DNA from 2 places in the Parafrigoribacterium soli genome. Region 1 is predicted to be linked to the other one. Evidence: predicted binding sites of a transcription regulator. Region 1 holds the regulator's gene; the other holds the start of a gene.
What was found. The regulator HrcA, encoded in region 1, represses chaperone genes, less so after heat shock. The targets are predictions, from matches to a motif close to TTNGCACTCGNNNNNNNCGAGTGCNAA.
Positions count from the first base shown of each region.

Region 2: groL (chaperonin GroEL) is a predicted target of HrcA. The motif match lies at 1,513-1,539, and genes of this name have one in related genera.

Region 1 is NZ_JBELNZ010000005.1:24,579-32,893, reverse strand. It holds gene hemW (radical SAM family heme chaperone HemW) at 1-943, shown strand, start outside; gene ABUA37_RS14325 (DUF4870 domain-containing protein) at 940-1,311, opposite strand; gene ABUA37_RS14320 (DUF4870 domain-containing protein) at 1,369-1,761, opposite strand; gene hrcA (heat-inducible transcriptional repressor HrcA) at 1,980-3,002, shown strand; gene dnaJ (molecular chaperone DnaJ) at 3,077-4,183, shown strand; gene ABUA37_RS14305 (16S rRNA (uracil(1498)-N(3))-methyltransferase) at 4,366-5,094, shown strand; gene ABUA37_RS14300 (LysR family transcriptional regulator) at 5,110-6,003, opposite strand; gene ABUA37_RS14295 (DMT family transporter) at 6,075-7,070, shown strand; gene ABUA37_RS14290 (histidine triad nucleotide-binding protein) at 7,075-7,428, shown strand; gene ABUA37_RS14285 (PhoH family protein) at 7,517-8,315, shown strand, end outside.
Region 2 is NZ_JBELNZ010000001.1:684,382-690,091, forward strand. It holds gene groL (chaperonin GroEL) at 1-1,468, opposite strand, end outside; gene ABUA37_RS03340 (DUF3048 domain-containing protein) at 1,589-2,662, opposite strand; gene ABUA37_RS03345 (LytR C-terminal domain-containing protein) at 2,727-3,251, opposite strand; gene ABUA37_RS03350 (DUF3263 domain-containing protein) at 3,338-3,658, opposite strand; gene ABUA37_RS03355 (DUF2332 domain-containing protein) at 3,779-4,747, opposite strand; gene msrB (peptide-methionine (R)-S-oxide reductase MsrB) at 4,875-5,297, shown strand; gene ABUA37_RS03365 (nitroreductase family protein) at 5,305-5,710, shown strand, end outside.

The DNA of each region.
Region 1 (8,315 bases):
CTTCGGCGGCGGAACGCCCACGATGCTGCCCGCCACAGACCTCTCGGCCATGCTCGCTGCTGTCGTGGATGCCTGGGGCCTCGTCCCCGGCGCGGAGGTCACCACCGAGGCCAACCCGGACTCGGTCGACGCGGCATACCTGCGCTCACTCGCTGACGCCGGCTTCACCCGCGTGTCCTTTGGGATGCAGTCCGCTGTGCCCCACGTGCTCGCGACGCTCGAGCGCACCCACGACCCCGAGCGCATCCCGCTCGTCGTCGACTGGGCGAGACAGGCGGGGCTGCAGGTGAGCCTCGACCTCATCTACGGCACGCCGGGTGAGTCGATCGAGGACTGGCGCACCTCGCTGGAACACGCGATCGCCCAGCATCCGGATCATCTCTCGGCCTACTCTCTCATCGTCGAGGACGGCACCAAGCTCGCGCGCCAGATCCGCCGCGGAGAGGTCGCCACTCCCGACGAAGACCTTCAGGCCGACATGTACGAGCTCGCGGATGCCGTGCTCGGCCAGGCCGGATACGACTGGTACGAGGTGAGCAACTGGGCCACCTCGCCCGAGTTCGTCTCGCGTCACAACCTCGCCTACTGGCAGGGACACGACTGGTGGGGCATCGGCCCAGGGGCGCACAGCCACGTGGGCGGGGTGCGCTGGTGGAATGTCAAGCATCCCGCTGCCTACGCCGAACGCATCGCCGCAGGCGAGTCGCCCGGTGCCGGCCGCGAGGTGCTCGATGCAGAGACGCGGCGGGTCGAGCGCGTGCTGCTGCAGAGCCGGATCCGCGAGGGCCTTCCGATCGCCGTCCTGCCCCAGGAGGCACGCGCGGCAGTCGCCGGTCTCATCGCCGACGAGCTGATCGACGGCGCGGCGGCCATTCGCGGAAGGATCGAGCTGACCCTGCGCGGCAGGCTGCTCGCCGACGCCGTCGTTCGCAGGCTGACCTAGCTGGCGAACCGGATCGCGAGCGGGTACACGTAGCTCTCGCCACGGTTTGCGGCGATCGCCGCGAGGATGCTGAACACGACGTTCGCCACGACCGCCGCGAGGAGGATGACGACACCGATGAGCAGGATTGTCGTGATCGCTCCGACGATGTAGGCGATGATCAGCGTCAGCTGGAAGTTGAGCGCGCTCGCGGTGTGCTGCCGGATGAACGGCCCGCGCTCCTTGAGGATCAGGTAGCCGATCAGCGACGGCAGAATGTGAAAGAAGATCCCGCCGACATGCACGAGGGTCGCCCACAGTTTCTCGTCTGCGGCACTGAGAGGTGTCGATCCCCGGTAGGGGTTGGTCGGTGGCGTTGAGTCGGTCATTGACCCATTAAACCAAGAAGGGGCGGGAGCCACGCTCCCGCCCCTTCCGAACGCCTGCTACTTGATGAGCCGCACGGAGACCGGGTACCGGTAGGCGCCGCCGCTGTTGACCTTCACGCCGCCGAGGATGGAGAACACCACGTTCGCGATGTACAGGATCCACGGGATGACGGTGAGGAAGAAGAAGCCGACACCAAACCAGATCGTGGCCATCCCGATGATGAAGGAAATGATGTCAACCGCGAGCCAGGTGATCTGCCAGTTCAGCGCCTCCTTCGACTCCTGACGGGTCAGGGCGCCGCGGTCCTTGAAGACCAGGAAGATGATGAGCGAGGGGAGAATGGAGAGGATGCCGCCGAAGTGGGCGAGCGAGGCCCACAGCTTGTCGTCTGAGGCGGTGAGTGGCGCTGCGGGCTGAGGGGCTGCCGGCTGCGGGGTTGGGTCAGTCATCTGCATTGCCTTTCAGGTAAGCGGGTCCGTCCCGGGAGCAGGAGAGACTTGGGAGTCATCGACCGGGCCCCCATTCTGGGGCGCGGTGCCAACACATGCATAAGGTACTGCCCACGGCCACGGCCACGCAATGCCCTCCGGGGGCGCGTGTCGCGATACAATTAGCAGTCGAAGTGGTTGAGTGCCAACCGCAGTGCGCAGTGAAGAGAGGACGCGACATGGTTTCCGATCGCAGCCTCGAGGTTCTGCGAGTGATCGTGCAGGACTACGTGGCGTCCCGTGAGCCGGTCGGCTCGAAATCGATCGTCGACCGCCACTCCTTCGGGGTGTCTGCGGCGACCATCCGCAACGACATGGCGTTGCTCGAAGACGAAGAACTGATCGCCGCGCCGCACACCTCGTCCGGCCGTATCCCCACGGATAAGGGGTACCGCGTCTTTGTCAACCAGCTTGCTGACCTGCGACCGCTCAGTCCCGCACAGCGGCAGGCCATCGAGATCTTCCTCGGCCAGTCCGCGGATCTCGACGAGGTGCTCGGCCGCACGGTTCGGCTGCTCTCGCAGCTGACGCACCACGTCGCTCTCGTGCAGTATCCCTCGCTCACGCGGTCGCGCATCCGTCATGTCGAACTCGTCAGGCTTGCCGCCACGCGCATGATGACGGTGCTGATCACTGACTCCGGCCGGGTCGAGCAGCGCCTGCTCGACGTGAGCGAGGAACTGGATGACGAGTTCCTCGCCGAGTTGCGCACCCGGCTCAACGCCGCGATCGGGGGCCTCGGGCTCAGCGATGCCGTCGAGAAGCTTTCGGCGTTCGGCGACCAGTTTGAGACCGACCGCGCCGAGACGGTGCAGCAGGTCGCGTCCGCTCTTGCCGAGCAGGTGCTGGCGAACCGGCAGGAGCGGCTGCTCATGGCGGGGGCCGCGAACCTCGTGCGCACGGAAGAGGACTTCAGCGGAAGCATCTACCCCGTGCTCGAGGCGATCGAGGAGCAGGTCACCCTCTTGCGGCTCTTCGGCGAGATGGAGCCGGACCAGAACGGATTCTCGGTGAGCATCGGCAGCGAGAACGCATCATTCGGCCTCGCGGAGACCTCCGTGCTGGCCACCGGATACACCTCGACCGGTGATGGCCTCGCGCGGCTCGGGGTGCTCGGCCCGACGCGCATGGACTACTCGAACAACATTGCGGCGGTCAGGGCCGTCGCACGATATCTTTCGCGGCTGCTGGGCGACGACTAGCTCGTCGCTTCGCGCATCCGCACTGCACTGAGCCGGCTCCGGCCGACCGCACACGACAAGACTGAGGAATGACATTGGCAGACCACTATGAGGTTCTGGGCGTCGAGCGGGACGCGACCCCCGAGCAGATCAAGAAGGCATACCGCCGACTTGCCCGGGAGCTGCACCCCGACGTGAACCCGAGCGCGGAGGCATCCGAGAAGTTCAAGCTCGTCACGCACGCCTACGACGTGCTGTCCGATCCGAACGAGCGCCAGCAGTATGACCTCGGGCCGCAGGCGGGCTTCGGTGGAGGTGCGAACTTCGGCGGCTTCGGCGACATCTTCGAGACGTTCTTCGGCGGGGGCGGCGGCCGAAGGTCGGGACCGCGGTCGCGCCGTGAGCGCGGACAGGACGCCCTCATCCGCGTCGAGGTCGACCTCGACGACATCGTGTTCGGCACCCGCCGGGACGTCGAGGTCGACACGGCCGTGCTGTGTGAGACCTGTGGCGGCTCGTGCTGCGCGCCCGGCACGCAGCCCGTCACCTGCGACATCTGCCAGGGCACTGGCCAGATCCAGCGCACCGTTCGAAGCCTCCTCGGAAACGTCATGACCTCGAGCCCCTGCGGCACCTGCCGCGGCTACGGCACCGTCATCCCGAACCCGTGCCCCACCTGCCAGGGCCAGGGCCGCGTGCGCGCCCGCCGCACCATCCCCGTCGACATCCCCGCCGGCGTGGACACCGGACTTCGCCTCCAGATGCCCTCGCAGGGCGAGGTCGGCCCGGCGGGTGGCCCCAACGGCGACCTCTACCTGGAGATCAAGGTGCGCCACCACGATGTCTTCAGCCGCAATGGCGACGACCTGTTGGCGACGCTCGAGGTGCAGATGACGGATGCGATCCTCGGCACCAAGACCACGCTCAAGACGCTCGACGGCGAGGTCTCGGTCGAGATCAAGCCCGGCACGCAGAGCGCCGAGGTGATCACGGTGAAGGATCGGGGCGTCACGCGCCTGCGTGGCAACGGCCGCGGCGACCTCAAGATCGGCGTGCAGGTGACGACACCGACGAAGCTCAGCGGCAAGGAGCAGGAGTTGATCAAGCAGTTCGCCGGCTCCCGCAAGCAGGCCGCTCCCACGCTGACCCACTTCCAGCAGGGCCTCTTCCAGAAGCTGCGCGACCGCTTCCTCAACATCTGACGCACCGGCTCCCGCCTTCGCCTGGCCCTTTCGGAAATTCAGGACTATGGCGCGAGTGGCTGCGCTTCCGCGCCGTCACTGTAGGGGCGAAAGCGTCGCGGCGCGACCAATGTCCTGAATTTCCGAAATCAGGGGACCGGAGAGGTGCTTCTGGGCGGGGCGAGATCTGGGAGAGTTGAGACGTGGCGCACTTCTATCTGAGCGACGAGCTGGTGGCTGCCGTCGTGGGCGAACGGGTCTCCGTGACGGGCGCCGAGGCGCGGCACGCGGTCACGGTGAGTCGCCTGGCGGTCGGCGAATCGATCTCGATCGGCAACGGTGCCGGGCTCGTCGCGACCGGGGAGATCGTCTCGGCCGAGATCTCCGAATTCGTCGTCGAGGTGGCGACGGTCGCCGAAACGCCGGCGGCGAGCCCCGCGATCTGGCTCGCCCAGGCGCTCGCGAAGGGCGATCGCGACGAGTACGCCGTGCAGCAGGCAACTGAGCTCGGTGTCGACGGCGTTATCCCGTGGGCGGCGCAGCGTTCGATCGTCAAGTGGGAGGGCAATAAGGTCGCCAAGGGTCACCGGCGGTGGTCTGCCATCGTGCGGGAGGCGACCAAGCAGTCCCTGCGACCCTGGATTCCCGAGGTGGGCGACCTCGCCTCGACGGCGGTGCTCTGCGCGCTGGCGGCTGAGGCGCGGATGATCGTGCTCGACCCGACCGCGCAGCAGCCACTCAGTGCCCTCGAACCCGACGGACGCGACATCGTGCTGGTGGTGGGGCCGGAGGGCGGGATCTCGGATGCCGAGCTGGCGCGACTGACCGCGGCAGGGGCATCCGCCTGGAAACTCGGCGGTCCAGTGCTGCGCACCTCCACCGCGGGTCCCGCCGCGATCGCCGTGCTCAACTCGCGACTCGGCCGCTGGTAAGAGCGCCGGACTGATTCAGCGCTGCGTGAGCGTCGCCGCCATCGACCTCAGCCGGGAAAGAACGAGTTGCACGTTCGCGCGTTCGAGTGTTTCCGGACGGGCAAGGCAGTCGATCTGACGGCCGAGCAGCGGTTGCTCCAGCGGTATGAGTCTGACGCCAGGGTGGTGCTCGGGTGTGTAGCGCGGCATGAGCGCGAGGCATCCGCTCGCCGCGACGACGGCCGCGGCCGTGGAGAACTCGTTGATCCGATGCGCGATCCGCACCTCGCTCGAGGAAAGCAGGGAGGCGAGCGCGCCCTCGAGGGGAAATCCGTCGTGCACGGCCACCCAGCTTTCGCCCCGCAAGTCCTCCGGTGTCAGTGAGCGGTGGCCCGACAGCGGATGCCCGACGCCGATAGCGACGTCGAGCGGTTCGAACAGCAGCGGTTCGACCGACACGGACTGCGGCCAGGGTGCACTGCCTGCGAGCCGGTGTGCGACGACCAGATCGTGCCTCGCGGTGAGGGCGGGGAAGTCGTCCTGGGCGACATCCTCGTCGCTCAGGGCCAGCCGCGTTCCATCGGCGTCGGCGAACTCGGTGAGCAGCGGTGCGACGAGCGCGGATCCCGCGCTCGTGAACGCCGCGACTGAGACGGTGCCGGCCGGTTCGGTCTGGAAGTCCCGCACCGCCTGCCTGGCCTTCGCGAGCGCCACTTCGACGCCCACGGCGGCCGCAGCCAGCGCGAGCCCCGCATCCGTGAGCACGGTGCGTCGACCCTCGCGCCTGGTGAGCGGCACGCTCGAGCCGCGCTGCAGGGCGGTGAGCTGCTGCGAGACGGATGACGGCGTGACGTGCAGCGAGGCGGCGACCGCGGCAATGCTCCCGCGATCCCGTAGCTCGCGAAGCGCCCGGAGCTGACCCAATTCCATTAGTCCAAACTAATCCATAGGCCCGAAATCGCTCCCTTGTGCTTAGCTATCCGCGACCGCACGATGGGGGAGTGACTTCGCTCCTCAGCCGTTTCCGCGTCGACCTTCTCCTGCTCGTCGTGGCGGCATCCTGGGGCTCGACCTACCTCGTCACGAAGGAACTCGTGAGTCCGTCGTCGGTGCTCGCGCTCCTCGCCGCGCGCATGCTGCTCGCCGCGGTCATCATGGGTGTCGTCGTCGGGGTGGGGCGGACGCGCAGTAGGGTGCGAGCGCCCGCGGGACAGGCGAGGCGAGAGTTGCGCGTCGGCGTCATTCTCGGCGTGCTGCTGGCCGCGGTCTTCGCGTGCGAGACCTTCGGCGTCGCCCATACCTCGGCCACGAATGCGGGCCTGATCATCAGCCTCACCGTCGTGTTCACCCCCATCCTCGAATCGATCGTGACTCGTCGCCGCCTACCGGGCAGCTTCTTCGTCGCGGCCATTGTCGCCGTGGTCGGGGTGGCCCTCCTGGCCGGCGTGGGGGCGTTCCAGGCGCCCAGTGTCGGCGACGTGCTGATCCTGGCTGCCGCGGTCATCCGGGCCATTCATGTCGTGACGATGCACCGACTGACCGAGGGCGACCGCGGCCGTGCGCCGCTCAACACGCGCATGCTCACGACCGTGCAGCTCGGCACCTGCGCCCTGCTGTTCTGCGTGGGGTCGTCGTTCCTGAGGCAGTCCATGCCGTCATATGTCGCCACGCTCAGCGCCGCGCAGTGGGCACTGTTCGTCTACCTCGTGGTGGTCTGCACGGTGTTCGCGTTCTTCGTGCAGATGTGGGCCGTGCGGCGCACTTCGCCCGCGCGGGTGAGCCTGTTGCTCGGCACGGAACCCCTGTGGGCGACCGTCATCGGTGTCGGCATCGCGAGAGAACACCTCGACCCGACCGGATGGTGCGGAGTCGCGCTCGTGCTCATCGGAACGTTCTGGGGGAGGAGGATCGAGCAGCGCCACCGCGAGCGCGGTGCGTCGCGCAATACTGCTGAGGGCGAACGGCCGCCTTCGCTCGAGCCCAGTCGTTTAAGCTAAGTGCATGTCAGCCGAGAACCCGTCGATCTTCACCCGCATCATCGCGCGCGAAATTCCGGCCGACATCGTCTTCGAAAGCGATCGCATCATCTCGTTCCGCGACATCGCCCCGCAGGCCCCGGTGCACCTGCTCGTCGTGCCGAAGACCGATCGGTATGCCAACGTGGCCGAGCTCGCCGCGGGCGATCCCGCGCTGCTCGCCGAGGTGGTCGCGACCGCACAGAGCCTCGCGGCGGAACATTCCGGCGGCGAATACCGTTTGGTCTTCAACACCGGCGAAAGCGCCGGACAGACCGTTTTTCACGTTCACGCCCACGTTCTCGGCGGAACTCTTCAGGAAGGCACTCTTGCCCAGTAGTTCAGTACCCGAACGGGACACCGCAGACACCGGCGCAGCGCAGAGCACGTCGTCGACGCGGGTGCAGTTGCGGGTCGAAGACGTGGCGATGGTGCGGCTCCTCGGCACCCATGATCGCCTGCTGAAGGTGATCGAGCGGCAGTTCCCGCTCGTCGAGGTTGCGGTGCGGGGCAACGAGATCACGCTCGCCGGGGACGCCGAACAGGTGCGCTCGGCAGTGAGACTCGTCGAGGAGCTGGTGACCATGATCCGCGGGGACGGGGTCGCCGGAGAGCGAGACGTCGACGAGCGTAGCGTGGCCGAGTCCGCCAAGATCCTGCGGAACGACCCGCGAGCGAGCCCGGCGGAGCTGCTGAGCCAGGCGATCCTCACGAGCCGTGGCAAGAGCATCCGCCCGAAGACCCTCGGGCAGAAGGACTACGTCGACGCGATCGACCAGAACACCATCGTGTTTGGCATCGGCCCGGCGGGAACCGGCAAGACCTACCTCGCGATGGCCAAGGCCGTGCAGGCGCTCCAGCGCAAAGAGGTCAACCGCATCATCCTCACGCGCCCCGCGGTCGAGGCAGGGGAGCGGCTCGGCTACCTGCCGGGCACCCTCACCGACAAGATCGACCCGTACCTCCGTCCGCTCTACGACGCGCTCGGCGAAATGATGGACCCGGAGGTCGTGCCGAAGCTCCTGGCGACGGGAACGATCGAGGTCGCGCCGCTCGCCTACATGCGCGGTCGCACGCTCAACGACGCGTTCATCGTGCTCGACGAGGCGCAGAACACGTCGCCCGAGCAGATGAAGATGTTCCTCACGAGGCTCGGATTCGGCTCGAAGATGGTCGTCACCGGCGACATCACCCAGATCGACCTGCCCGCGGGCGCGAGCGGACTTC
Region 2 (5,710 bases), on a different contig from region 1:
GCATGTCGACGTATTCGCCGGTTGCCGCGTTGAGACCCTGGCCAGCAGGCAGGTTGCGCACCTTGTCGACGACAACGCCGGGCTCGAGACCCGCGTTGAGGGCAATCTGCTTGAGCGGGGCGTCGATGGCCACGCGCACGATGTTCGCGCCCGTTGCCTCGTCACCGGTGAGACCGGTGACCGATGCGCCCTCGAAGGCGACCTTGCCGGCCTGGATGAGCGCGACACCACCACCGGCGACGATGCCCTCTTCAACGGCGGCCTTCGCGTTGCGCACTGCATCCTCGATGCGGTGCTTGCGCTCCTTGAGCTCGACCTCGGTCGCGGCACCGGCCTTGATGACTGCAACGCCACCGGCCAGCTTGGCCAGGCGCTCCTGCAGCTTCTCGCGGTCGTAGTCGGAATCGGTGTTCTCGATCTCGGCACGGATCTGCTTGACCCGACCGGCGATGGCGTCGGCGTCGCCGATGCCCTCGATGATCGTGGTCTCGTCCTTGGTCACGACAACCTTGCGGGCGCGGCCGAGCAGGTCGAGGGTGGCGTTCTCGAGCTTGAGACCGACCTCCTCGGAGATGACCTGGCCACCGGTGAGGATGGCGATGTCCTGCAGCTGGGCCTTGCGACGGTCACCGAAGCCCGGAGCCTTGACGGCAACGGACTTGAAGATGCCGCGGATCTTGTTGACGACGAGGGTAGCGAGAGCCTCGCCATCCACATCCTCAGCAATGATGAGGAGCTGCTTGCCCGACTGGATGACCTTGTCAACGATCGGCAGCAGGTCCTTGATGTTCGAGATCTTCGAGTTGACGATCAGGATGTACGGGTCTTCGAAGACCGCTTCCTGGCGCTCGGGGTCGGTCACGAAGTACGCCGACAGGAAGCCCTTGTCGAAGCGCATGCCCTCGGTCAGCTCGAGCTCGGTGCCGAACGTGTTCGACTCCTCAACGGTGACGACACCCTCCTTGCCGACCTTGTCGATCGCCTCGGCGATCAGCGCGCCGATCTCGGTGTCGCCGGCAGAGATGGATGCGGTAGCCGCGATCTCTTCCTTGGTCTCGATGTCCTTGGCACCGGCAACCAGTGCGGCGATGACCTCGGCTACGGCCTTCTCGATGCCGCGCTTGAGGCTGATCGGGTCGGCACCGGCCGCGACGTTGCGCAGGCCTTCGCGAACCAGAGCCTGGGCGAGCACGACCGAGGTGGTCGTTCCGTCGCCTGCGACGTCATCCGTCTTCTTTGCGACCTCCTTGACGAGCTCGGCGCCGATCTTCTCGTACGGGTCGTCGAGCTCGATCTCCTTGGCGATCGACACACCGTCGTTCGTGATGGTGGGGGCGCCCCACTTCTTCTCAAGCACGACGTTGCGGCCGCGTGGGCCAAGCGTCACCTTGACTGCATCGGCCAGGATGTTCAGGCCGCGCTCGAGGCCGCGACGGGCCTCTTCGTTGAAAGCAATGATCTTTGCCATGTGTGTTTCTCGTCCCTCCCGGACGTCAGGAAATTGCAACAGCTTTGGCACTCACAACATAGGAGTGCTAATAGATTCTGGCACTCTACCCCTGAGAGTGCAAGTGAACGGAGCGAGCGCTCAGGATGCGGCGGGCGCCGTGATCTGCACCGCACCGGCGTGGGGCACGAGTTCGATCCAGGTGTTGCCCGGAGCCAGTCGAATCGTGACGCCCTGGTCGTCCACAAGGTGGATCGGATCGGTCGGCGAGCCCTTCGACCAGGTGGCGTGCGAGGTGCCTCCGCCGGTCGAAACCCAGGCCTCTCCGCCGCCGATCATCTCGGTGCGCGGCACGTTGGTGTCGTTGGTCACGGCCACCCGAAGCACGACCACGTTGGTCGCCGAGAGCTGCGTGCCGGTCGCGTCCAGGTCGGCCTTGCCCGCCTGCGTGCGCAGCAAGTGCTTCTTGCCCGCGTCGTAGGACCAGGAACCCGAGATGAGGTTCGAAAACTTATAGGAGAGCGTGGCGGTGGGGGCGCCATCCTTGGTCGCCGTCGCCGACGGCACGTCGAGCGAGTACGCGAACTGCTGCGCCGGGGCGGCGAGATCCTTGTGCTGGGCGAGCAGCTCGCGCGCCTTCACGAGCACGTTGTGCGGTGCGGCCTTGTCTTTGGTGCGAAAGAAGGTGGACGCCGTGTCGGGCTGCCCGTGGATCGCGTTGTAGACGGGAGTCTGGCGCATCAGGTTGACGAAGCGCTGCTGCCCGCCGGAGTAGCAGACGATGCCGCCGAGCGGCGAGATGATGTTGGGATCCATCGGCCGGATGGAGCGCACCGGACCGAGCAGCTCCGGAATGTCGGACTGCCAGACGGCGACGTAGCGCGTGAGCCCGCCTTCGACGAGCTCTTCGAACAGCAGGTCGGTGTGCTCGAGTCCCACCTGGGGGCGCGCATCCGGATGATTGTCGATCTTGGCCGCGATCGAGGCGTTCTTGAGCGAGCCGACGCTGACGGAGGTACCACGCAGCGGGGCGAGCGCGGTGGCCGGCGGCGGCGTGTAGCTCGAGCTGTACCCGGGCGAGGTGGTGGGCTTCGGTTTCGGTGATTCCGACGCGCATCCGGATGCCGCGAACGCGAGGAGCGCCACCAGCACCACGAGGCTGGTCGGCTTCGCGCCGCGCACAACCCGAGTCGTCACTGCGCGCCGATTGCCCATGGGCAGAAGACTAACGGCGGCGAGCCGCCGGGCCGTGCTTGACGGGTGGCGCGCCCCGAAAGAGCTAGGACTGGGGCTTGTAGTCGGATCCGAGCACGACCGTGATGCGGTCATTGAAGTCGGTGCTGAGGCGGATCTCGCCGACCGCGAGCGTCTTCACGAGCGCGCGGGCCGCACCCTCATCCGCGGCGTCCTTGTAATAGACGACCGTCTTCGCGATCGTGCTCTCCGAGGCGTTGGCGCGGGTTCCGAGCGGGCCCGCACCGGTCCAGCCCTGAGCCACGAGGTAGTCGCCGACCTTGGTCGCGAGGCCCTGGGTAGTCGTTCCGTTGAGCACCGTGATCGGCACGGTCGGGTCGAGCTTGGGAGCGGCCGTCGCGGCCGCCTTCGGTGTGGCTGACGCGCTGGGTGATGCGCTCTGCGCCTCGAATGGCAGGTGGATGCGGCCCGGAGTCAGGGTGGACAGCGCGTATAGGCCCGCCACGATGAGCACGAGGGTTGCCACCGCCGCCCAACCGAAGGCGATCCAGCCACGGCCGTTCCTGGCGGGAGCCCGATGCGCGCCGACCCGAAGCAGGTCATCGGGCACAGAGTCGAATCGATCTTTCGGGTAATTCGCCATAACTCTCTCGGTCGCTCAGTTCTGGGGGGTCACGACTGCTGCCGCGTGAATGGTCACTTGCTCCGACCGTTGCCGGGTGCCGCGTCTCCGATGACACGGGCCGAGCGCGCGGAGGTTCGCGCGTCTCTCAGTCGCCTCAAGCGCTTCACCAGCATGGGGTCGCTCACGAGAGCGGCGGGCGAATCGAGCAAGGCGTTCAGCACTTGATAGTACCGGGCGACGGAAAGGCCGAACTCGGAGCGGATGGCCTCCTCCTTCGCCCCTGCGTGCTTCCACCACTGGCGTTCGAAGGCGAGGATGCGCTGTTCGCGCTCGGCGAGGGTCGGCGGCGTCTGGCCCCGGAGGGGTCCGGTCGACTCCGCGTTGGCTGCCACCCCGCTCCTTCCGCACCGTGCGCTGACGTTAGTTCACGCACATCCTAGGCCCGGGTTTCTGCGCGAAGCCCGCACGAGCGTGGCCGGTCGCGCAACTCGCCGCGGTCGCGCAGGCTCGGTTCAGCCCGGCAGCCAGTCGAGGCTCTGGCCGTGGGGTCCGCTCCAGGCCAGCGGATGCTCGTCCAGCGCGAGCACGAAACGCCCGTCACCCTGCGGCAGGGCTTCTTTCACGCGCGGGAGCACGTCGATCCCCTCCAGCGAGAGCCAGTGCGCGCCCGAGGCCGCGCAGAGTTCGCGCACCGCGGCGATGAAGCGCTGGCGCTCGAGAAAGGGAAGGTAGACGAGCACTCCGCTCGTGATGACGACGAGGGGGGCGCCGGCCGGAGCCTGCGCTGCCAGCCCGACCAGGGCATCCGTCGCCTGCCCCTTGACCAGCAGCGGCGCGTCTCGCCTGGCGATGTCCATGGCGGCCCGGATGCGCTCGCGGCGCTCGTGCTCCTCCGGCCAGGCGAGCGTCTCCAGCCAGCGGCGGTCATCCGCATCGGTGACGTCGAGTGGGGCGAGGTCGATGCCCGCGCGCCAGACAACCTCGGGCGCCTGCGGAGGCAACGGAACGTGCCCGTTCGTCGCGCAGCGCAGCAGCACGGTGCTCGAGCCGTCGGCCGGGTCGATGCGCGTGCCATCGTCGTAGAGATAGCTGTAGCGATCGGGGTAGAGGCAGAGTCCGCCGCTCGCGCCGATCTCGAGCAGGGCGAGCGCGCCCGGCAGCGCGGCGAGCGCGGGCAGGAGGGACGCGCAGCGCCCGGGTTCGTTGGTCTGATTGAGGTGGGAGGCGACCTGGGGTCGCACGCGGGCCCAGTTGCCGAGCATCCACTGTTTGAAGGCGACGAAGCCGCCCTCAGGTGCGCCGAGCAGGCGCGCGACCGCGAAGACGAGACTCGGCTGGCGCGTGGTCTCGGGCAGTCGCTCGATGAGGGCGAGCAGCTCCGGGTCGTCGGCGATGCCGGATGCCCAGGCCTCGTAGACGGCGGAGCGGCCGCGAGCCTCGCCCTCGGCGAAGCCGCGGTACCACTCTGCGGTGTTCCTCACCGTGTCGACCTCCACGCCGCGCTGCGAGTTTCGTCATAGTTCGACCCGGAACGGGAGCCCGGTGGAACATTCGCGCCTGGTCGCGAGTTTAATGGTGCGTAAGACGTATTCCTGAGAGGAAGAAACCATGACCAGCACGCCTGGCACCCAGAAGACCCCCGACGTTCAGAAGACCAACGAGCAGTGGAAGTCCGAGCTCTCGCCGGAGCAGTACGCGGTGCTGCGCGAGGCCGCAACCGAGCGCCCCTGGTCTGGCGCGCTGCTCGACGAGAACCGGCAGGGTGTCTACACCTGTGCCGGCTGCGGAGCCGAACTGTTCCAGAGCGGAACCAAGTTCGACGCCGGATGCGGCTGGCCGAGCTTCTACGAGTCGATCAACCCCGACGCCGTGGAGCTCCTCACCGACACGAGCCTCGGCATGACCCGCACGGAGGCGCGCTGCGCCAACTGCGGCGGCCACCTCGGGCACCTCTTCGACGACGCACCGCAGACCCCGACGGGCGCGCGCTTCTGCATGAACTCCCTCTCGCTCAACTTCAAAGAAGACTGACCTCAGGGTGAGCGCGCACGACGCGATCCTCCGCCGCCGGTCCAGGCCGAGGGTGACCACCGATTCCCCGACCGACGAACAGCTGCTGCCGCTCATCACGGCGGCAGCCGGGGCGGCGGACCACGCCGCTCTCCGCCCCTGGCGACTCATCGCCCTGCGGGGTGACGCGCGCCATCGCCTCGGCGAGGCACTCGTGGCAGCCAGCGGCCTGCAACTCGCGGATGCGGAGAGGCTCGCAGCGAAGCCGCTGCGAGCCCCGCTGCTGCTTGCGCTCGTGGTGAGGCACAAACCCAGCTTCAAGGTGACGGACTGGGAGCAGGATGCTGCGGCATCCGGTGTCGCGCATTATCTGAGCCTGCTGCTCGACGAGGCCGGCTGGGGCGTGATGTGGCGCACGGGCGGTCATGTGCGCT